DNA from 3 places in the Psychrobacter pacificensis genome. Region 3 is predicted to be linked to each of the others. Evidence: predicted binding sites of a transcription regulator. Region 3 holds the regulator's gene; each other region holds the start of a gene.

Region 1 (4,296 bases), 870 kb from region 3:
AATGGCTTGCGCGCTTTTGATTAGCTCAATACGCTCGACGCACTCGGGATGAAACTCAGTATATAAACGTGAGCCTGCTTGACGCTTACGCGACCTTAATAGGCCCAACTGTTCATAGTGACGCACGGTGTCTTTGGTTGTATTGGCTTTTGCTGCCAGCTCTCCGATTAGCAGAAATGAGGTATCAAGCGCCATAAAACTCTCTTAACTCTTTAGCTTTTGTAGATTTCATGATTGATGCTGCCAAGGATTTGCTGTATCGAGAAGGGATACGGCCAATGGTTTATGAAAATTATTGTGCCAATTGATGGAGCGACTGCTTATTAAGCGGTCTAATTGAGCAAGAAAGTCAGGACGCGGTAGAGTAGTGGCACCCAAGCTCATGAGATGATCATTAGGTAACTGGCAGTCGACAAGTGCAACATGACTTTGCTCACATAAGCGCATCAACCCCCAAAACGCGAGTTTTGACGCATTAGAGGCACGATGAAACATGGATTCACCAAAATAGATGCCGTTGATCTTTAGCCCATATAATCCACCAATGAGCTGACCTGTCTCGTCCCACACCTCAATGCTATGGGCAAATCCTTGCGCATGCAGTTTGGTATAAGCCTCAATCATCTCTTCATGAATCCAAGTGTGTTCGCGTTCGGGCAGGTCATTATTAAGACCATCGCTACGCGGCAGACTACAGGCATGTATGACGTCATCAAAAGCTTGATTGAGTGTTAGTTGCCAACGCGTGCGACTTGCTTGCTTGCGCAGTGACTTACTCGGTTGATAATCAGATGGGACGATCACACAACGCGGCTCAGGACACCACCAAGCGATAGGCTCATCTTCATTGAACCATGGAAACAGTCCTTGTGCATAAGCAGATATTAATGTATCGGGTGCAAGATCGCCACCCATCGCGACAATACCAATGCCCTCAGGATCGATAGAAATAGGATCAGGAAAGTCATAACGCCCAAGACTTTGTAAAGTCTCAGGCGTGATGTATTGATCATGATCGCCGTGCTGCGCAAAGTTATTCATTTAGTCTTCTTGATCAGCAGTCAGCGTTGACGCATAGGTATGGTCTTTCGCCGTTGTCTCACCGATAGCATCCAAATATTTCTCAGCATCCAGCGCTGCCATACAGCCAGTACCAGCAGAGGTAATGGCTTGACGATAGACATGATCAGCCACGTCACCTGCGGCAAACACCCCTTCGATACTGGTCTGCGTGGCATTACCATTCAAGCCACTATTGACGACCAGATAGCCATCTTTCATATCCAATTGACCTTTGAATAGGTCGGTATTAGGCTTATGACCGATGGCGACAAACATACCCATTGCATCCAGTTGTTTGGTGCTGCCATCAATCATTGATTCGATAACGACACCATTGACGCCCATGTCATCACCGACAACTTCTTTGACTTGATGGTTCCACTCAATTTTGACATTACCGTTTTTGGCTTTTTCAAACAGCTTGTCTTGTAGGATTTTTTCAGAGCGCAGGCTATCACGGCGATGCACTAAAGTGACTTCAGAAGCAATGTTAGAGAGGTATAAGGCTTCTTCAACGGCTGTATTACCACCGCCAATCACAGCAACTTTTTGATCTTTATAAAAGAAACCGTCACAAGTGGCACAAGCGGATACGCCAAGCCCTTTAAATTTGGTTTCTGATTCTAGACCTAGGTACTGAGCAGAGGCACCTGTTGAGATAATCAGGGCATCACAAGTATAGGTGCCGTTGTTACCTGACAGCTCAAAAGGTCGTACATTCAAGTTAACATCATTGATATGATCATAAACCAATTCTGTACCGAAACGCTCAGCATGTGCCTTCATACGCTCCATTAATGCAGGACCGGTCAAATCATGCGCATCGCCTGGCCAGTTATCGACTTCGGTGGTGGTGGTTAATTGGCCACCCACTTCAATACCCGTTACCATAACAGGTTTAAGGTTGGCGCGTGCCGCATAGACCGCAGCCGAATAACCGGCAGGACCTGAGCCTAAAATGATGAGCTTTTCGTGACGTGAAGCAGTAGTGTCAGTTGCCATAAGTGGTTCCTTTCTAAATATACGAACTAAATATACGAATGAAAAATATGAGTTATAAATCTAATAAAAAACGTCAAGCGTTGCTACTAATATGGTTTTTCTAATTGCTATGTGATAATAACATAAGGGTAGATAGCAAAAAGTGCAAGTTTGCTAAAACAAACACAGCTATCATTAGAATCAAAGCATGATAACCTTGAAATACTCGTGCTAGAAACAGCTGGTATTTTATAGCGTTTGTGCCACAGTATTGGCAGTATTCTGTTAGTAACTTTTGGATTATTCGCAGATTTTTTGCGCAAATCGTACATTGATTTACTTTCTTGCACGCTTTCTTTATAAGAGTGTCGCCACTGTACCTATGTATTTGTTATTATAAGAAGTTATGCCAAGTGTGATAGAGCTTAAGCGATGACTGCTATGCTCAGGCCTTTTGAGAGTTGAATCTCAACCAAACACTTTGCTAGGTACCTTTATATGTCAGCACTTTATGTCAGCATGATTAGACTTAGTCATGCACTGGCGACCATTTAGTATTAACAACAAGGCAGATTTTACGTGATATCAGCACCGCTTATTGAGTATTTAAAAAAGGGAATATTTACCCTCCTTGGGCTAATACTGGCTGTTTATTTGTTTGTTATTTTAATGACTTACACAGGCAATGATCCTAGCTGGTCGCATATCAGTAGTGATATGACGACTATTAACAATATGGGTGGCCAGACGGGCGCTTGGTTGTCCGACTTGCTCTATAGCTTTTTTGGCTATGGTGCATGGTGGTTTTTAGCGTTTGTGGTTTATGAGTCTATCCTTATTTGGTGGGACAATAAGCCGACGTTTTGGCTCATGCGACTGGTCGCTTATGTGTTTTTGCTGTTGAGCGCCAGTGCATTATTTGCACAACTGGTTGCCTTAATTCAGCAAGTAGCCAATCCTGCATCAACGGGACTTGAAGGCGTGGCTGGTGGTATCATCGGTCTTGAGTTGCAGCAACGTTTGGCACAGTTGCTATCGCAGTGGGGCAGTGTGGTTTTCTTGGCGGTGTTCGTTGTGATTACCGCGACCTTTGCCTTTAACATCCATTGGCTCTCTATATATCAGAAGATTACAGCACTATCTTGGCTTGGCTCAGGGTTAAAAAATAAAGAAGATGCTGCCGAGTTGGATGAGCAAAGTGAGGTGTCGCAAGACCGTGACAGTATCAAAGAGGGAAATCCCAATCAAACAGCCGAGTATGAGCAGCTGCCACTTGAGTTGCAATCAGCTGACGATGCGAATAGTGTTCACGCAGTAGATAATAGTGGCAGATTCAGCAATGTATTATCAGATTTTTTGTCGACGTCCGGATTGGCTGATAGTGTGAAAGCATCTATGGCGACAGCAAAAGCAGCAGCAACGTCTAGCGATGAGAAAAGTGAGTCACCATACGCGGTCGCAGCGACCGCTAATGCTACGGTTGGCAGTACAGTCAGTGATACCAACACATCAACGATACCAAACCCTATCGCAGCGCCTGTTCGCAAAGTCGAGCCAAGCTTTGCATGGAATGATGCAAATACGGTTGATAATTTGCTCGCGCGTGAACAGATGGCTTATAGCACTAACAGCATAGATAATTCTACTGTGCCTAACTATGCACAGAGTGAAGTCGTCACTGACGTGTCACTAGAAGAAGCAGTACAAACCTCTGTGGCAGCACCGATGGTAGAAACCGAAACTCAATCAGATTTATCTAATCAAGAGCTAGCTACTCAATCCTCAATGGATGAATCAACGAATGCTCAAGCTGTCAATCAGGCTATTACTGAGCCGGAAGACTCTCACCCAGATGATATAACGGAGAATGTCGATAAGTTGGCAGAAGCATGGTTGGCGGAGCATGGCAATATATCAGAACCTGTTGCAAAATCGTCGGTTGCTACTGCTGAGGAAACTAATGTCACTAATCAAATTCCGCAAGAAGAGCTATCAAGGCCTACGTCAGACGCCACTAATAGCATTCTAAGTGACGACTCTTATGGGCTCTCTGCTGCACAGTCCGAACTATTACAACGTAATGAGTCATCGCCTGTACCTGAGGTCACAGTGGCTCAGCCATCAGTAGAGGTGGCCGCATCAGTATCAGAAATTTCGGATATGACACCGACCAATACGCCGCCTGCCAATCCAAAAGCGGCGCCAACTGTGGAAGCGGTCAGTTCGGCCTCAAATACGCAGCCTGTAGCCCCA
Region 2 (4,296 bases), 430 kb from region 3:
GCAAGGTCGGCGGCGTGTGCAGCGATTTTATAGGTAATAATGCCGTCTTTGACGTCTTTTTTGTTTGGTAGACCCAAGTGCTCTTTTGGTGTGACATAGCATAGCATCGCGGTACCAAACCAGCCAATCATCGCCGCACCAATCGCACTGGTGATATGGTCATAACCTGGGGCGATGTCAGTCGTTAATGGGCCCAAGGTATAGAAAGGCGCGTCCGCACACAGCTCAAGCTGCAAGTCCATGTTTTCTTTGATACGGTTCATCGCCACGTGTCCAGGGCCTTCAATCATCACCTGTACGTCGTGCTCCCATGCCACTTTGGTCAATTCTCCAAGGGTGCGTAGCTCACCGAACTGCGCTTCATCATTGGCATCTTGCAAGCAGCCGGGGCGTAGGCCATCACCTAGACTGAACGCCACATCGTATTGCTTCATAATCTCGCAGATATCTTCAAAATGCGTGTATAAAAAGCTCTCTTTGTGATGCGCCAGACACCACTGCGCCATGATAGAGCCACCGCGTGAGACGATACCTGTCAAACGCTTTGCGGTGAGCGGTACATAGCGGAGCAGGACGCCTGCGTGAATGGTAAAGTAATCCACACCTTGCTCGGCTTGCTCGATCAAGGTATCACGGAATATCTCCCACGTCAGATCTTCAGCGACGCCATCGACTTTTTCTAAGGCTTGATAAATCGGTACGGTACCAATCGGCACAGGCGAGTTACGGATTAGCCATTCGCGGGTTTCGTGAATGTGATTGCCCGTCGATAAATCCATGATGGTATCCGCGCCCCAACGCGTGGCCCACGTCATTTTGGAGACTTCTTCATCGATCGATGAGCCGAGCGCTGAGTTGCCGATATTGGCATTGATTTTTACCAAAAAGTTACGCCCGATAATCATTGGCTCAGATTCAGGGTGGTTGATGTTGTTGGGGATAATTGCGCGTCCAGCGGCTACTTCATCACGGACAAACTCAGGGGTGATAATTTTGGGCATATTGGCACCGAAGCTCTCACCCTCATGTTGACGCATGTCAGTCAGTTCATGCTGCTTTTGCGTCTCACGTATCGCAATATATTCCATCTCAGGGGTAATGATGCCGCGACGCGCGTAGTAAATCTGCGTGACGTTTTTCCCTGCTTTGGCACGGCGCGGTTTGTCAATATGAGCAAACCTGAGGTTGGCAGTACTGATGTCACGAGCACGCGCTTGCCCGTACGAGCTAGATAGACCGCTTAGTTGCTCGGTATCACCGCGCTCAGCGATCCAGTTTTCACGCAGTTTGGGTAGACCGCGGGTCAGATCAATCTCGACATTGGGGTCAGTGTACACACCTGAAGTATCGTACACATAAAAAGGCGGATTGTGCTCGCCATCCTTATCACCCGTACCGCCAACTGGCGTATCCGTTAAGCTGATTTCACGCATCGGTACTTGAATATCAGGCCGTGAGCCTTCGATATAGACTTTGCGCGAGGCGGGTAGGATACGGTGTAAGTCGCGCGCGTCTTCTTCAAAGCGTGCATCACTGGCGGCGCGGTGGGCAGGCGTTTTTAGTGCGTCGGCTTTTTTATCGGCTTTGGTGTCTGATACGAGAGGTATGTTATCGGCTGGGTTGTGCGTTTGGACTTGTGATGCCGCTGAGGCACTGTCAAAAGAGCTGCTGTTTGAAATAGTCATATGCTGTCCTAGCGTGTTGGTTTTTGAATAAAAGCAACACCGCCAGTAGCTGCGGGGCAAACACTCGTCATTCAGACAAATTTATATTATCAACACCTAACAGCGAGCAAAGAAGTTGTCGCGGTTAATGGTCATCAAATAGTGGACGCCCCTTTCTATCTTCTCTCGTTATCTACGTATGCGGCGTGCATCGTTAGACAATAGCGATGATAAAAAAGTATTTCTACGCGTCCGTTGTCATCAATAACAACGTGCTTAAGACTTCCCTGCGTCGGTACTAACCGCATCAGGTTCGGCGGGTGATCTCTCAGCGAATGTAGATAGGTGGCTACTTTTATCAATGTTTAACTATAAACGTTTAATAAAGTAGGCCAATGCTACACCGCACCCCGAGTCTGTCAGTGTTGTAAATCCCTTTCATACTAACAAAATTCTGCGTTAACGGCTAATGGAATTTGGATGAAAATATCAGGCGCTTATTTTGCTATTTAGCATGGATACAAAGAACAGGAGCTATTGATAGTAATTAAAATTCTTTGATATTACTGATACTTAGAGGCGATTGCTAAATATTGTGTAAAGCGAATGCAGGATTTGAGAGGTTGTCATTAAACTGTCATAAAGATTTGGCAAGATAACGCTCATATCACAAACAATGCCTTTTTATATCGTTGTTAAACTTCAGGAGTCCTACATGCGTTATTCGTTATTAGCAGTGGCCGTTAGTTGTACATTAATGCTTACGGCGTGTAATAAGTCAACAGAGACGGCAGAACCAGCTGCTGATACGACCAGTAGCGCCGCTACCACGGCTGAAACCACCACTCAGACTCAGGCAACGCCTTCTGCTGACACGGGTTTCAAATCTGCTGAAAACATCGCCATGAATATCACAGGTGCAGGCGCATCATTCCCGCAGCCGATCTATGCCAAATGGTCTTCTGACTATAACGCTGCCACAGGTGGCCAAGTCAACTATCAATCTATTGGCTCATCTGGTGGTATCAAACAAATCCAATCAAAAACCGTCGATTTTGGTGCTTCTGATGCGCCATTAACACCTGAAGAGCTTGAAGAGTCTGGTCTTATCCAGTTCCCAACCGTGATTGGTGGCGTTGTGCCAATCGTTAACATCGATGGCGTTGAGCCAGGTCAGTTAAAGCTAGATGGTGAAACCTTAGCCAATATCTATCTGGGTAAAATCAATAACTGGAATGATCCTGCGATCAAAGCCATGAACCCAGATTTGACTTTGCCAGATGCCGCCATCACCACAGTATTCCGCTCAGACGGTTCAGGTACGACGTTTAACTTTACCGATTATCTCGCCAAGGTATCACCAGATTGGAAAGACAGCGTTGGTGTTGATAAAACGGTCAAGTGGCCAACCTCTGCGACTGGTGCAGGTGGTAAAGGTAATGAGGGCGTCTCAAGCTACGTTAACCGCATGAAAAACTCTATCGGCTATGTGGAGTATGCCTACGCCAAGCAAAACAACATGTCACATGCCGCGCTTAAAAATGCCGCGGGCAATATCGTGCAGCCATCTGCTGAAACCTTTGCCGCCGCTGGCGACATCGATTGGTCACAACAAGAAGGCTTTTATAAAGTCATCACCAACTCTGAGACGGATCAAGCATGGCCAATCGCTGCTGCTACTTTCATCTTAGTACACAAGCAACCAGAGAATCCTCAGCAAGTCGCTGGCGTGTTGAACTTCTTTGATTGGGCGTATACCCAAGGTGATGATGATGCCATGGCGCTAGACTATGTCCCATTCTCTGATACAGCAGTGGCTCTATTCAAAGAGAAATGGAATGAGGTCAAAGGTAGCGATGGACAGCCAGTTTATAAGCCAGCGCAATAAACGATCTGTACAAGCTGCTTAATGACTTTTTGATTTCCTCTTAAGCCACTATTCTCCGGTAGTGGTTTGAGAGGTTTTATCACAGCAAATTTGACCAAAACACTAATCGCTATGTTTCACGATAACCATTAGTACGGATACAAGTTGCGTTTGCTGTCATAAAACGAAATGAACACCCTAGTTTTTTTGAATTCACCCATTCAATGCTGAGACACTTATGACAGACTTAAGGTCCCAACTGGCTAAACAAAAACGTTACGACGCTTTATTTGTCAACTCTACCAAAGCGTTTGCCATACTCGTCCTCCTATCGTTAGGAGGCATTTTGGTGTCTCTGATTGTTGGGGCGTGGCCGAGTATCCAAGAGTTTGGTTTGGGGTTTTATAGCAGTAATAATTGGGATACGGTTGCCAATGAGTACGGGGCACTCGCGCCTATTTATGGCACCTTGGTGACGTCATTTATTGCGATTGTTATCGCTGTACCAGTCAGTTTTGGTATTGCGATATTTTTGACCGAAATGTGTCCAAAGTTCCTCAAAAAACCGCTTGGTATTGCCATTGAGCTGTTGGCAGGTATTCCTTCTATCATTTATGGGATGTGGGGCTTGTTTGTCTTTGCGCCTTTCTTTGGTGAGCACATTCAGCCATGGTTTATTGAGCATGTGGGCCCGCTACCTATCATCGGCAAGCTATTTACAGGCGCACCCATGGGACTAGGGATGTTTACCGCGTCCTTGGTACT
Region 3 (4,296 bases):
TTGTCAGTCGTGTACTCGGCGTACTGATTAAGGCGGTTGTATTGCTAGGGTTTTTATTTGTCTTTGATAAGCTGCTACCCAGCATTAGCGAGCAGACCCAATCGTTTGTGGTCGCCAAATGGCAGCAGATGAGCCTATTACAACAAGAACTGCCAACAGAGAACAGCTTGCCAAATCCGCTACCAGACAAGCGTCTGACCGATACGTGGGGTGCGGCACGCAGTCAAGGGCGCTCACATGAAGGCATCGATATCTTTGCAGAACGTGGCACGCCGATACAGTCAACCACGCAGGGAATTGTGAGTAAGGTTGGTGAGAATAACTTGGGTGGGCGCGTGGTCGTCGTGGTAGGGCCTGGCGGTGCTGGTCATTATTACGCGCATCTAGAAGACTATGCCGATATTGCGCCCAATGATTGGGTCAATCAAGGCGATATTATCGGTTATGTGGGTGACAGCGGTAACGCAAAAGGGACACCGCCACATGTACATTACGGTATTTATATCAATGGCAGTGCCGTCAACCCTTACCCGCTGTTGCAAAAAGACTAGGTATACTAAATTAGGCATGCTAAATAAATCCGCATGACGAGTCTAAACAATATGGGCAAGGCCTGTACTAATTTGTCGCAGCCGATCTCACATACGCGGCTGGAAATACCACACTAAATGTCGACCCCTCTCCCTCTATTGAGTCAATCTGCAACTGCGCCTCGTGCTGATGCAAAACGTGCTTCACGATAGCCAGCCCTAATCCTGTACCGCCTGTGGCACGACTACGCCCTTTATCAATACGATAAAAGCGCTCCGTCAAACGCGCAATATGCTCTGGTGCGATACCAAGTCCATCGTCCTCAACGGCAAATCGGCACCCATCCGATGTCTGCGTCCAACTGATGGTAATATTACCGCCTTTTGGCGTATATTTAATCGCATTAATGACTAAGTTGGACAAGGCGCTGATCAAGTACACCTCCGACCCATATAACCCGTCATAGGTATCTATGTGCAAATGAATGGTGTGCTTGTACGCTTGGTTATATGCCTGTGCATCATCATAGATATTGGTGAGGAGTTTGGTCATATCGACATCATTAAACTCATGCGTCTCTTCGATTTCAATCTTGGAGAGCAGTAATAAGTCATTTACGATTCGATTCATACGGGCTGTTTGCTGGGTCATCAGCTCAAAACCGCGACGCCACTGTGGCGGCATGTCTGGTTGGTGAGAGAAGTTCTCCAAATAGCCCATCATTACTGTCAGCGGCGTGCGTAGCTCATGAGAGACATTCGCCACAAAGTCTTGGCGCATTTGCTCTAAATGCTGTACGCGGGTCACATCATAAATAAACAATAGCTTCTCGTCACCAAAAGGCGTGAGCTCACACTTTAGATAACGACTGGGATCGCGCCACGATTCTATATGAATACCATCATTGGGCAGGGTGGTGTTTTGATAGTACTGGCGAAACTCGGGCACAATGATAAAGTCAAACACACTTTGGCCTTTGTCAGCTGGCTGCAGTGACAAGAGATCCTGCGCCGCCTGATTCCACCACTCTAACCCATCATCTTCATTCAGTAAGATGACCGCATCTCGCAATGCTCGCAGCGCACTTCTGATTTTCTCTAATTGCTCCGCCGCATTTTGGCTAGCGATTTGTGCTGGCGCATCTTGCTGGTCATTATTATAGTTATGGTCTTTTTTCTTTTTTGCTGGCGCTATCTTGTTCATTTCTTATCCTTACCACTATCCGCTATTTTATTTATTGTTATGGTGGCATTGTTCATACAAGATCAAGTTATCAAAAATCAACTTATATAAGATTAGCTTGGCTCAATAAGACTAGAGAACCGATAGCCTGTACCGCGCACCGTTTGTATCAATGTATCACAATCATAAGGACGCAGTAGTTTACGTAGACGCTTGATATGTACATCAATGGTTCGATCTTCGATATAAACGTTACCGCCCCAAACCTGATCGAGCAGCTGCGTTCTTGTGTAAGCGCGCTCTGGGTGACTCATAAAAAATGCCAGTAGACGATATTCTGTCGGGCCGACCTCGATGACTTTTCCTGCGGCTGTCACGCGCTGGCTTTTGGTATCGAGACTCAGCTGACCAATTTCGATAGGCTTGTCGCTACTCATCGCGCTACTACGGCGCAAGACCGCTTTGATTCTGGAAATCAGCTCGCGCGTCGAAAAAGGCTTGGTCATGTAATCATCTGCACCTGCATCTAGGCCGTGAACCTTGCTGTCTTCTTCGCTTTTGGCCGTTAGCATAATGACGGGTATCTCAGAGAGCATCTCATCGCTTTTGAGCATACGACAAAAATCAACACCGCTCTTGTCTCCGGGCAACATCCAATCTAATAATATTAATGACGGTCTATGATCGACCACTTGCTGATGCGCTTCTGATACGTCAGCCGCTTGTAGGCTATCAAACCCAGCCATTTCTAGCGTCATCACAACCATTTCACGAATCGCAGGTTCATCTTCAACAATCAAAATTTTCTCATTATACATAGGACATTCTCGGTGTTAGCGGACAAAATCTGGCATATAAAAAGGCGATAAATACTCACCAGTCTCTATCTATTAAACGGATTAATTATGACAGCCTGATGACACTCTGATGTCAGATCTCCAATAGAAAATTAAGTGGTCCATCATTGATGCTTTCAACTTGCATATCAGCGCCAAACTGACCAGTGGCTACATTCGGATACTGGGTTTTGGCATAGTCGATGAGTTGCTCGAACAGCACTTGGGCCGCATCAGGTGCCATCGCGCCATCAAAGTCAGGGCGGCGACCTTTATCCGTTTTTGCCATCAGCGTAAATTGTGACACTAATAACAATCCGCCGCCGACTTGCTGGACGTTTTTATCCAGTTTACCAAATTTGGCAGGATCGTCATCATTTTCAAAAATGCGATAGGTCAATATTTTGTCAATCATTCGCTTGGCGGCGGCGAAATCGTCATCATGACCCAACCCAATATAGGCCAATATCCCATGATCAATTTTGCCAACACAATGCTCATCGATAGTGACGCTGGCACGGCTCACTCGTTGTATCAGTGCTTTCATTTACGACCTTCTTTATTTATAAATGGCTTACAGTTTATGGTCAGACAATAATACGCTGTCCATGATAAAATATGGCCATTAACTTGCCTATGCAATAATGACATCACATCCTATTTTGGTAGCCTTATTATGAATGTATTTACCACCTTACAACAGCTGGTACCGCAGCAAAAGCTCAGTAAAGTCGCTGGACGTTTGGCCGCCAGTCGTCATCCTTATGTCAAACGCACCTTTATCCGTGGTTTTGCCAAAGCTTATAATATCAGCCTAGATGAGTATGAGCGCCAGAGCCTTAATGCTTACGAGAGTTTTAATGACTTTTTTACCCGTGAACTAAAAGAAGATGCTCGCACCATCGATACCACCGCAAACGGCATCGTTAGTCCTGCTGACGGTATCATCTCTCAGCTTGGGCAAATTAAAGATCATAAAATGCTACAAGCCAAAGGGCGTCACTATGACGTTGGCCAATTGCTGGCTGATAGCGAAGATGGCCGTTATTTTGCCGATGGTAGTTTTGCGACAATCTATCTAGCCCCTAGCAATTACCACCGTGTTCATATGCCATTTGCCGGTACGCTGACCAAGACTCGCTATGTCCCTGGTACGCTGTTTTCGGTCAACAATACCACGGCAGCTAATGTGCCGGACTTGTTTGCGCGTAATGAGCGTTTGGTCTGCATATTTGATACCAAGTATGGCAAAGCGGCCGTTGTCATGGTAGGCGCTATGATTGTCGCTGGTATCGAAACCGTCGCCACTGGCAAAATTACCCGCACGGATGATATACAAGAAGCGGATCACGATATGCAGTTTGCGGCAGGCGAAGAGCTTGGTCGTTTTTATTTAGGATCAACGGCTATCGTAGTGTTGCCAAAAGCAGCAAAAGCCGACTGGCAAGAGACCATGAAAGCCAATAGTTTTGTAAAAATGGGTCAATTACTGGGTGTCACGAAACCGTAATTTATTTCTAATATAATAAAAAATAAAAGCCCAGTGAAGCGTATATCACAATGCTCAACTGGGCTTTTTTATACCTAGCGTTTTTATAGATTTACGCGTCGATCAACCATCCTTGCTGGGTCACATAGTCAATATTGTGTGATAGCCATTTATGAATAGGAGCAAAGCTGTCTTGAATAAACGCATGTGCACCTGCCACTTGACTACGTGTCACTCCAAGCTCACGCCACGTTTTGC

The links. The regulator PhoB, encoded in region 3, activates phosphate uptake and scavenging genes when phosphate is short. The targets are predictions, from matches to a motif close to TGTCATNAANCTGTCATAA.
Region 1: a site for PhoB is predicted at 2,553-2,571, ahead of GYK50_RS10390 (DNA translocase FtsK). Genes of this name have one in related genera too.
Region 2: a site for PhoB is predicted at 2,289-2,307, ahead of pstS (phosphate ABC transporter substrate-binding protein PstS). Genes of this name have one in related genera too.

Annotation. Positions count from the first base shown of each region.
Region 1 is NZ_CP048752.1:2,451,740-2,456,035, reverse strand. Features, by position in the region: gene GYK50_RS10405 (MerR family transcriptional regulator) at 1-195, opposite strand, end outside; gene aat (leucyl/phenylalanyl-tRNA--protein transferase) at 229-1,041, opposite strand; gene trxB (thioredoxin-disulfide reductase) at 1,042-2,064, opposite strand; gene GYK50_RS10390 (DNA translocase FtsK) at 2,623-4,296, shown strand, end outside.
Region 2 is NZ_CP048752.1:2,890,212-2,894,507, reverse strand. Features, by position in the region: gene thiC (phosphomethylpyrimidine synthase ThiC) at 1-1,685, opposite strand, end outside; TPP riboswitch at 1,932-2,087, opposite strand; gene pstS (phosphate ABC transporter substrate-binding protein PstS) at 2,380-3,552, shown strand; gene pstC (phosphate ABC transporter permease subunit PstC) at 3,770-4,296, shown strand, end outside.
Region 3 is NZ_CP048752.1:372,762-377,057, reverse strand. Features, by position in the region: gene GYK50_RS01675 (M23 family metallopeptidase) at 1-551, shown strand, start outside; gene phoR (phosphate regulon sensor histidine kinase PhoR) at 619-1,734, opposite strand; gene phoB (phosphate regulon transcriptional regulator PhoB) at 1,827-2,531, opposite strand; gene dtd (D-aminoacyl-tRNA deacylase) at 2,644-3,096, opposite strand; gene asd (archaetidylserine decarboxylase) at 3,226-4,059, shown strand; gene GYK50_RS01650 (HD domain-containing protein) at 4,151-4,296, opposite strand, start outside.